2 regions of the Pseudoalteromonas sp. PB2-1 genome follow, and region 1 is predicted to be linked to the other one. Evidence: predicted binding sites of a transcription regulator. Region 1 holds the regulator's gene; the other holds the start of a gene.
What was found. Region 1 encodes FliA, which starts transcription of late flagellar genes. Its sites were predicted from a motif close to CTAAAGNTNNNNNNNNNNNNGCCGATA; they were not measured.
Positions count from the first base shown of each region.

Region 2: the regulator FliA is predicted to act here: its motif matches at 2,374-2,400, upstream of L0Z67_RS10530 (VC2046/SO_2500 family protein).

Region 1 covers NZ_CP090667.1:2,576,616-2,581,042, forward strand. The annotation lists gene L0Z67_RS12080 (chemotaxis protein CheA) at 1-835, opposite strand, end outside; gene L0Z67_RS12085 (protein phosphatase CheZ) at 851-1,618, opposite strand; gene cheY (chemotaxis response regulator CheY) at 1,636-2,019, opposite strand; gene L0Z67_RS12095 (RNA polymerase sigma factor FliA) at 2,060-2,770, opposite strand; gene L0Z67_RS12100 (MinD/ParA family protein) at 2,797-3,657, opposite strand; gene flhF (flagellar biosynthesis protein FlhF) at 3,650-4,427, opposite strand, start outside.
Region 2 covers NZ_CP090667.1:2,250,371-2,254,797, reverse strand. The annotation lists gene L0Z67_RS10555 (GGDEF domain-containing protein) at 1-296, shown strand, start outside; gene L0Z67_RS10550 (ion channel) at 293-1,273, opposite strand; gene L0Z67_RS10545 (M48 family metallopeptidase) at 1,377-2,063, shown strand; tRNA gene L0Z67_RS10540 (tRNA-Tyr) at 2,105-2,189, opposite strand; tRNA gene L0Z67_RS10535 (tRNA-Tyr) at 2,238-2,322, opposite strand; gene L0Z67_RS10530 (VC2046/SO_2500 family protein) at 2,435-2,950, shown strand; gene L0Z67_RS10525 (DUF6172 family protein) at 3,112-3,411, shown strand; gene L0Z67_RS10520 (alpha/beta hydrolase) at 3,478-4,119, shown strand; gene L0Z67_RS10515 (alpha/beta hydrolase) at 4,122-4,427, shown strand, end outside.

The DNA of each region.
Region 1 (4,427 bases):
GCGCTGATACTGTACTGACAGGCTTTTCAGTCGGCACTTGTTCTGGTGTGCTAGTTGATTTTACTTCACCAAAGCTACCTACTCCGTGCAGTTCATCTAATAAGCTATCAAATTCATCATCAGTGATATCATCACTATTATTACTTACTTTTTCTGCCTCTACGGCTGCTGGGCTTTGCCCTTTACCATGGAGTTCATCAAGTAAGCTTTCAAATTCGTCTTCAGTAATTTCATCAATATTTTGTGCTTCAGGCTGGGTATCAGCCAAACCACCATCAAACAACATATCAAATGCAAACGGGTCGTCTTCATCAACGTTATCCGTTGCCACATCAGCAGTTACTTCTGGGCTATCAATGATAGGCTCTTCAACAACGGGCTCTTCTGGTGCCGCACTGACACCCTCTGTAATTGATGTGTCTTCACCAGCAAGTTCTTCTGCGCTCGGTGGATGACTTAATTTGTGAAGGGCTTCAAGGAGGGCAGGATCCGCAGGCTCTGGTTGCTCACGGTTCTGGATGGTCGTAAACATCTCATTTATTGTATCGAGTGCCTGTAAAATAACATCCATTAATTCAGATGTAACAGTACGCCCGCCTTGTCGTAATAAATCAAAGACATTTTCGGCGCCATGACATGCATCAACAAGTTCTGTCATGCTTAAGAAGCCAGCCCCACCTTTTACGGTATGGAAGCCCCTAAAAATGGCATTTAATAAATCTTTATCTTCTGGGTTATTTTCCAGTTCGACTAATTGCTCTGACAAAAGCTCTAAGATTTCTCCAGCTTCAACTAGGAAATCCTGTAAAATATCTTCATCGACTTCAAAGCTCATGCAGCTACTCTCCTCTTAGAAGCCCAGACTTGATAATAGATCATCAACTTCATCTTGTCCTGAGACAACATCATCGCGAGACTCTTTATCAATAATTGGCCCTTCAGGACCTGCAAGCGTATCGCTTTGTGCAGGTGCTTGTTCTATGGCCTGTTTTTCTTGTTTTTGATGACCATCTTCTTGACTGCCAAACACAGTTAAAAGATTGATTAAACTGTCTTCTACTTCGCGTACTAATTCGATGACTCGGCGTATAACTTGCCCTGTTAAGTCTTGATAATCTTGTGCCATCAGCACATTCGTCATCAAGCCTTGTAACTCATCTGTTTTAGTTTGCGAGCTGTTCATAAACTTATCTAAGCTATGACATAGCGATTTAAATTCACCGAGCTCAATTTCTCGATTCATCAAACGATCCCACGTAGGTTTTATCGTCGCTATATCGTCTGCAAGTTGCTGAGCAATTGGCAAACTTGCTTCCACTGCATCCATGGTCTTATTAGCGGCGCTTTCTGTCATTTCCATGACATAATTTAAGCGCTGTTTAGCATCGGGTATTGCTTCCGTTGTTAAGCCAGTTAAACGCGTATCGAGATCAAAGTTTTTTAGCGCTTCATGAAGTTGTCGCGTTAATTTACCAATTTCTGCAAACAGCTCTGATTGTTCTTTTGATGCTGTGTCAAGTATTAGCTTATCCGCTTTTTCTTGTTCACCATTTTCAAGATACTCAACAAGTTGACGAGCTTGCTCTAAACTTATTTGAGGCGCAGCAAGTGCTGACATAAGCCTCTCCCCTTAGATTAACCTAAACGTTCAAACACTTTTTCCAATTTGGTTTTCAGTGTCGCAGCAGTGAATGGTTTAACGATATAACCATTTACACCCGCTTGAGCAGCAGCAACAATTTGTTCTTTTTTCGCTTCAGCTGTCACCATGAGCACTGGAATATGCTTTAGGCTGTCGTCGGCACGAATAGCTCTCAATAAATCAATACCTTGCATACCTGGCATGTTCCAATCGGTGACAACAAAATCAAATTCTTGATTTTGTAGCATTGGTAATGCTGTTGAACCATCATCAGCTTCCTGCACATTGGTGAAACCTAAATCCCTTAACAGGTTTTTAATGATACGTCTCATTGTAGAAAAATCATCAACAACAAGAATTTTCATGTTTTTATCCAAAACATCCTCCGGTGAGGTTTGAACCTATATTTACTTACTACTAATTAATCCAGTCATTGATTTTTGCTTTGAGCTTAATCATCGCCTGACCATGTATTTGACTCACACGCGATTCACTTACGTCGAGTATGTGCCCTATTTCTTTTAAATTCATTTCATCGTTGTAATACAAAGATAAAACAAGTGCATCTCTTTCCGGTAACGATTGAATAGCCGTTAATAGAGATTGGTTAAACCGTTCATTTTTAACGTTATTAAACGGTTTGTCTAGTGCTAAATCTTGCCCCATAGGTGTAATAACGTCTTCATCAACACCTAAATCCTCAATACCCAGAACTTTACTAGAATTTACATCATGTAAGATATGATGGTACTCATCGAGCGTAATATCAAGTTTTTCAGCAACTTCTGTATCTTTGGGTTCTCGATTTAAAGTACTTTCTAGTGCGGCTATGGTTTCAGCAACGAGGCGTGCATTTCGGTGAACAGAGCGAGGCGCCCAATCCCCGCGACGAATTTCATCAAGCATCGCACCGCGAATGCGTATACCAGCGAAGGTTTCAAAGCTCGCTCCTTTGCCTGCATCAAAGTTTTTTGATGCTTCTATAAGGCCAATCATGCCTGATTGAATTAAATCGTCTAATTGAACACTGGCGGGTAAACGAGCAATTAAATGGCATGCCACTTTTTTGACTAAAGAGGCATGCTTTTCGACAATCGCATTCAAATTGTTTGCTGATTGATATCCCATCGCTTTATTCACCGATGTTGTCATAGTTAGCCGTTTACTAGTTTTTCAATAAAAAATTCTAAATGACCGGATGGTTGATTCGGTATTGGCCACTTAACTGCTTTTGTTGCTAATGTTTTAAATGCGACTGCTGCTGGCGAACTAGGAAACAACTCAACAATCACTTTTTGGCGTCGAGTCGATTTACGCATATTTTCGTCATACGGTATTGTTGCAACTAATTCCATAGATACATCCAAGAAACGATCGGTTACTTTTGATAGTTTAGCAAACAATTCTTGGCCTTCACGCATACTGCGGACCATATTGGCAACAATTTTAAATTTATATACACCATGTTCACGGCTCAGTACTTTAATAAGTGCATAGGCGTCGGTTATGGAGGTAGGTTCATCACATACAACCACAACGACATCTTGTGCTGCACGTGAAAAGCTTAATACCATGTCGGAAATACCCGCGGCGGTATCAACAATTAAGATATCAAACTCTGTATTTAACTCGCTAAAAGCGCGGATAAGGCCGGCATGCTCAGAAGGGCTTAGTTCCACCATGCTCTGCGAACCAGAGGTTGCAGGGACTATTTTAATCCCCGCAGGGCCTTCAACAAGGATTTCATCTAGCTCACATTCGCCAGATAAAACATGAGATAAGTTACGTTCAACACGAAGGCCAAGCATGACGTCACAATTTGCCAATCCCAAATCGGCATCAAGTACTAATACTCGATTTCCTTGCTGACCGAGTGCAATAGCGGTATTTAGTGAAACATTGGTTTTACCCACACCACCTTTGCCACCAGTCACAGCGATAACTTTAACGCCACTATTATTATTTTGATTCATTTTGCGCAGGCCGCTTGCTTGATCTAATACTGTGTTAATCATACATCCCTACTGTGCTCGACGCTACTGCTTGACGTCGTGAATGTTGTGCTTTTGCTCGTTTTAAATACAATTGCTCAGCCTTTTTCACTAGTTTTTCGGCATTTGCAACACGAATATCCTCTGGAACTCGCTGACCATTAGTAAGATACCCTATCGGAAGACGATTTTGAATCGCTATGCTGATAATCTCACCTAAACTTAGCGATTCATCCAACTTAGTGAATATACAACCACTTAGTTGCACCTTTTTAAAGTGTCTTACGGTTTCTTGCAACACATTTATTTGTGCTGTAGCACTTAATACTAAGTAACTACGAATATCAACTCGCTGATTACGCATTAGTGTATTAAGCTGCTCAGTCAAGCGTAAATCACGTTGGCTCATTCCCGCTGTGTCTATTAATACTAGTCGCTTATTACGTAAATGGTATAGCACTTCAGCCAATTCATTTGCATCTTTTACTTGTTTAACACCACAGCCAATAATACGGCCATAGGTAGCAAGTTGTTCGTAGGCACCAATCCGGTATGTATCCGTCGTAATTAATGCAACTTTGTCGGCACCGTATTTTTGGGCTCCTAACGCAGCAAGCTTAGCAACGGTGGTTGTTTTACCAACCCCTGTAGGCCCAACAAGTGCAAACACGCCGCCTTGACGTAAGATTTCGTTATTGGTGGTGTGCATTTGGTTTTCAACCATTTGCAGGAGTGCTTGCCAAGCTTGTTGACGTGAAACATCGTCTGGAATAAAACACGCCATTTGCTCAGCA
Region 2 (4,427 bases), 330 kb from region 1:
TGCTGAAATATATAGGACAATATCTTCATGAAAATATTAGGGAAATCGATATTCCATGCCGCTATGGCGGAGATGAGTTTTGTATGATTTTACCTGACTGTGAAATACAAAATGCAATTATCATTTGCGATAAGCTAATAGCATCATTCGAAGCCCGTTATCCAGAACTTCATTTAAGTTTTGGTTTGGTTGCTGCCCCTCTCGATAGCACGGTTGATGCCGAGGAGCTAATTAATCGTGCAGACAAAAAAATGTATGAAGCAAAAAAACATCAAGGCTCGTTTATCGTTCACTAGCGCGTCATACGTTTTACAAATACCACCACAAACAATGCAAGAGAAAAGCTACCACAAAATGCTTCAATAGCCGCTATAAGTCTTGAAAGGCCAATAGGCGTGATGTCTCCATAGCCTAAGGTGGTAAAGGTAACGACACTAAAATAAATACTATTTAAAAGTGCTGATAAATTTTGTGAAAAGGAATTATCAAAGTTTAATTGCAAAACAGTATTGTCATAGCTCACGCCAAATAAAAAATAACAAATAGCACAACAGACTATCAGTGATAAGCTAAAGCGAATTACATTTTCAGGCTTCTCGCCATACCCACATAACATATCAATAAAGCTGGAGGTAATTTGCTTTGTAGAACCTTTGGGGTACTGTGCATGTCTCATGCGAAGTTCTTTATAAGTAAAGTTACCTGCGAGTTCAAAAAGGCCCTGATGTTCCGATGCTTTACGAAGATTTCGATAAATCTCTTCGGATTGTTCAAATAGATCATGTGCTTGACTATGTTGTTTATTTTTTCGCGCTTTAATTGCTTGCGATTCTTGTAATAACTTTTCTCCCAAATCAATATTATCGATGCGGCTATCGTTGAGTTTAACGCCAAGCAAGTTTGTGTCCTTCAAATCACAGTAATGCAGGCTCGCATTATGTAAATTTGCTTTCATGAGTGAGGCATTGGCAATTCTATTATTGAATAAATGTGCACCAGATAGGTTTGCTCGGTAAAAATTGCAGTAGGAGAGATCATAACCTTCTTCATCATCTTGCTTAATTAAGTTAAGCCCAGATAAGTTAGCTCTTTGTAATTGTAAGCCTTGTAATAACCCACCTTTTTTAGCGTAACGCTCCAATTTCTGCGTTAGTTCAAGCCCAGACTTATCAAATTTATTGTCGTGCCAAAAACAAAAGCCAGATCCCATATCAGTTTCTTGGCACTTTTTTCCTGTGGGAGAGGTATAACTACAACAGGGTTTATCAGGCATAAGAATGAAAACTTATTTGTTAGTCATATTTATAGATTAGCAGGTATTTTACAGGGTAAAATGTAATACCAAGATTTTATGCATTGAATTGGTTTATTTTTTGTTGGATTACACATTAAAACGCAGTAAACGTAGGAAAACAGTAGCGATTAAAGTAGCTCAGCAGCAGCTAACAGTCTACGCGCCGCACTTTGTACCACTAGGTGATATAGAGTCCTGGCTCGTATCTAAAAAAGACTGGGTACAAGCACAAATTGCTAAGCAAGCGTCACAAGCACAAATGCGGCAGTTGCCATTGGAAACGGGCGTAATAAACTTATTTAATCAACCGTTAGCAATTAAACTTAATAAAGGCAAAAGTAGTCACTGGCAACAAAATGAACGCTCAAGTGAGTTGAGCTTATCAGTGTCATCACGTGTAAAGAATACAGAGAGTAAATATTTGTCATTACTGGAAGACTTTTTACATCACAAGCTAGAGAGCTACCTTGAAATGCGTATTCACGACTACTGCTTAAAAATGCAGGAGGCCTTACCAGAACAGTTAAAAGTGCAACATTATAAACGTCGCTGGGGGAGCTGTAATCAACGTCGAGAGTTAACTTTCAACCTACACTTAGCCTGTGCGCCAACGTGGGTAATCGACTATGTAATTGTTCATGAACTTGCGCATTTAAAATATATGAATCACAGTTCTGTATTTTGGCAGCGTGTGAGTCGCTTTTACCCTGATTATAAAAAAGCAAGTCAGTGGTTAAAAGTAAACGGTAGTCAGTTACGATGGCAATGAGATAATAAAAAATAGATATAAAGAGAAGTCGTTTAGAAAAGTGGTGGAGGGAGCTGGATTCGAACCAGCGAAGGCTGAGCCGTCAGATTTACAGTCTGATCCCTTTGGCCGCTCGGGAACCCCTCCACACTAATTGTTATTGCATTTGGCCCCACTTAACTGAGCGTAGAAAAGTGGTGGAGGGAGCTGGATTCGAACCAGCGAAGGCTGAGCCGTCAGATTTACAGTCTGATCCCTTTGGCCGCTCGGGAACCCCTCCAATGCAACGGCGCTGATAATAGCAAACTGATTATTTAAGTAAAGAAAAAAACTAAAGAAAAATGGATTAATGCCGATAACTGATTAATCTTGAAACTATTCGGCTAAAGTCTATGCAAATTGATGGTTTGTTACTCAATGAGAGTCAACTTGATAATCGTCTTAATAAAAGTGTTCATGAGCAACGCAGTGGAGAATTTGCTCTACTATTGGCAATGCTCTCTCATGATGTGCTCGACTTTAGTCAGTTTCATCTCCCAAAATCAGAGTTAGCTAACACCCAAATATCCGAGCAAGCGCTACGTAATGAATTAGGAGCGGGACCAAAGCAAGCATTAGCACCAGAGCAATTTGATATGCTAATTGGCGAGCAAAATGCTTTCCGTCTTCTAAGTGGTGGGCTTACAGACATACGTTTACGTCAATGTTTAAACCCAGAACCACTGACAATTCGTGATGATAAATGCCATGTGCCGTTAAATGTCATTGATAATTGCGAACCTGCGGTTAGAAAGCGTCATTACACTAATAATAGTGTTACAGAGCGACCACAAATGGATGCAGCGGCTTTTTATGATGGCTTAAAAGACGAATCAATTCATCAGCCTTTGTACTTAGCGACAGCTTAAACAATTAATTCAATTGTCATAACTTTCTTGTACGCTACAATAGGTAATATAGATAAATTTAAGCGTATTATTAAAAACTACAGCTAATTTTAAATGTGCTTGTTATAATGCGACCTAGTGGCTTTATGCCATGACTATTGAATCAAGTTATTAGGACCATAATGAAAAAAACATTCACGCTTAACCATGAGAAAATCAAATATCCTCGTATGGTTGATGCAGCCAAACACGAAGTAAAAAAATACTTAAAACGTGAACGCAACAAAACACTTCCTGAAGGGGCTGATTATTGGGCGTTTGACTGTAAGTTTGGCGAATCTGCAGAAGATGCTCAGGTTGTGCATGTGGCAGAGATCAACAAATGCATTAGCGATATTGAAGCCAAAGGACTTATGACGTTTTATGTTGAAATCTTAGCGCGTCCTGCACAGCGACAATTACAAGAGTTTGACGAAGAGTAAACGTCAAACGAGCGAATCTAAGAGTGGGCCTTATGGCCCATTTTTATTGCCTAGCTATGGATTAGTATGCGCTGTTTTTTATTACTGCTCGTTATTTGCGGATGCCAAGTCCAAGCAAATACGATTTATGATGAGCTTCCTAGTAGCTTCAATAGCAATGAGCATTATGTTTTTTATTCTCATGGTTACATCGTCGAAGGTGAGCACATTCGTCCACGCCATCCAAAATATGGCACTTATGATTTTCCTGCAATTAAAAAAGCACTAGCAGATCCAGCCTATAACTTAATTGCATACCACCGAAAAAAAGGCACGGCCCCATTTTTATTTGCTAAAAAGCTAGCTGCTGATGTCGACATCTTATTAAATGCAGGTGTTCCTGAGTCGCATATTAGTCTAGTTGGTTTTTCACGGGGTGGGGCATTATCGATACTGGCAGCCAATGAACTTAAACGCACAAATATCAACTTAATTATATTAGCAGGGTGTGCCAGTTTAATTAAAAAGCATCCATCAGTTAGGGCATACGGTAAGGTTTACTCAATCTTTGAACGTTCAGATCAGGTTGGCTCTTGCCAATTTTTAATTGATAGGAGTGAAGCCACTAAGTTCGAAGAAATAAGCATTAATACAGGACTCTCTCATGGCGCATTTTATAAGCCAAAAGATGAGTGGGTGTTACCCGTTAAGAAATGGCTAAAGGATTAACGATGCCTAATATACTTTTTATTTTGATGTTCTGTATTTTTGGGACAAGCTTTACCACTTGGGCTGAACCCTATACTTTGCCGCGCACTAATACAGTTTTGCTAAAAGATAAACATACAGAAAACGAATACCCCATTACTATCAAACTGCCTCGTAGCTATCAAAAGCAAAACCAGAAACGTTACCCAGTGGTTTATCTGTTAGATGCCAATTACAATTTACCCATAGCCTCTGGTGCCAGCCGCTTTATGATGAATTCAGGCTCTATTGAAGAGGTAATTCTTGTTGCTGTTGGTTATCAAAAGGGC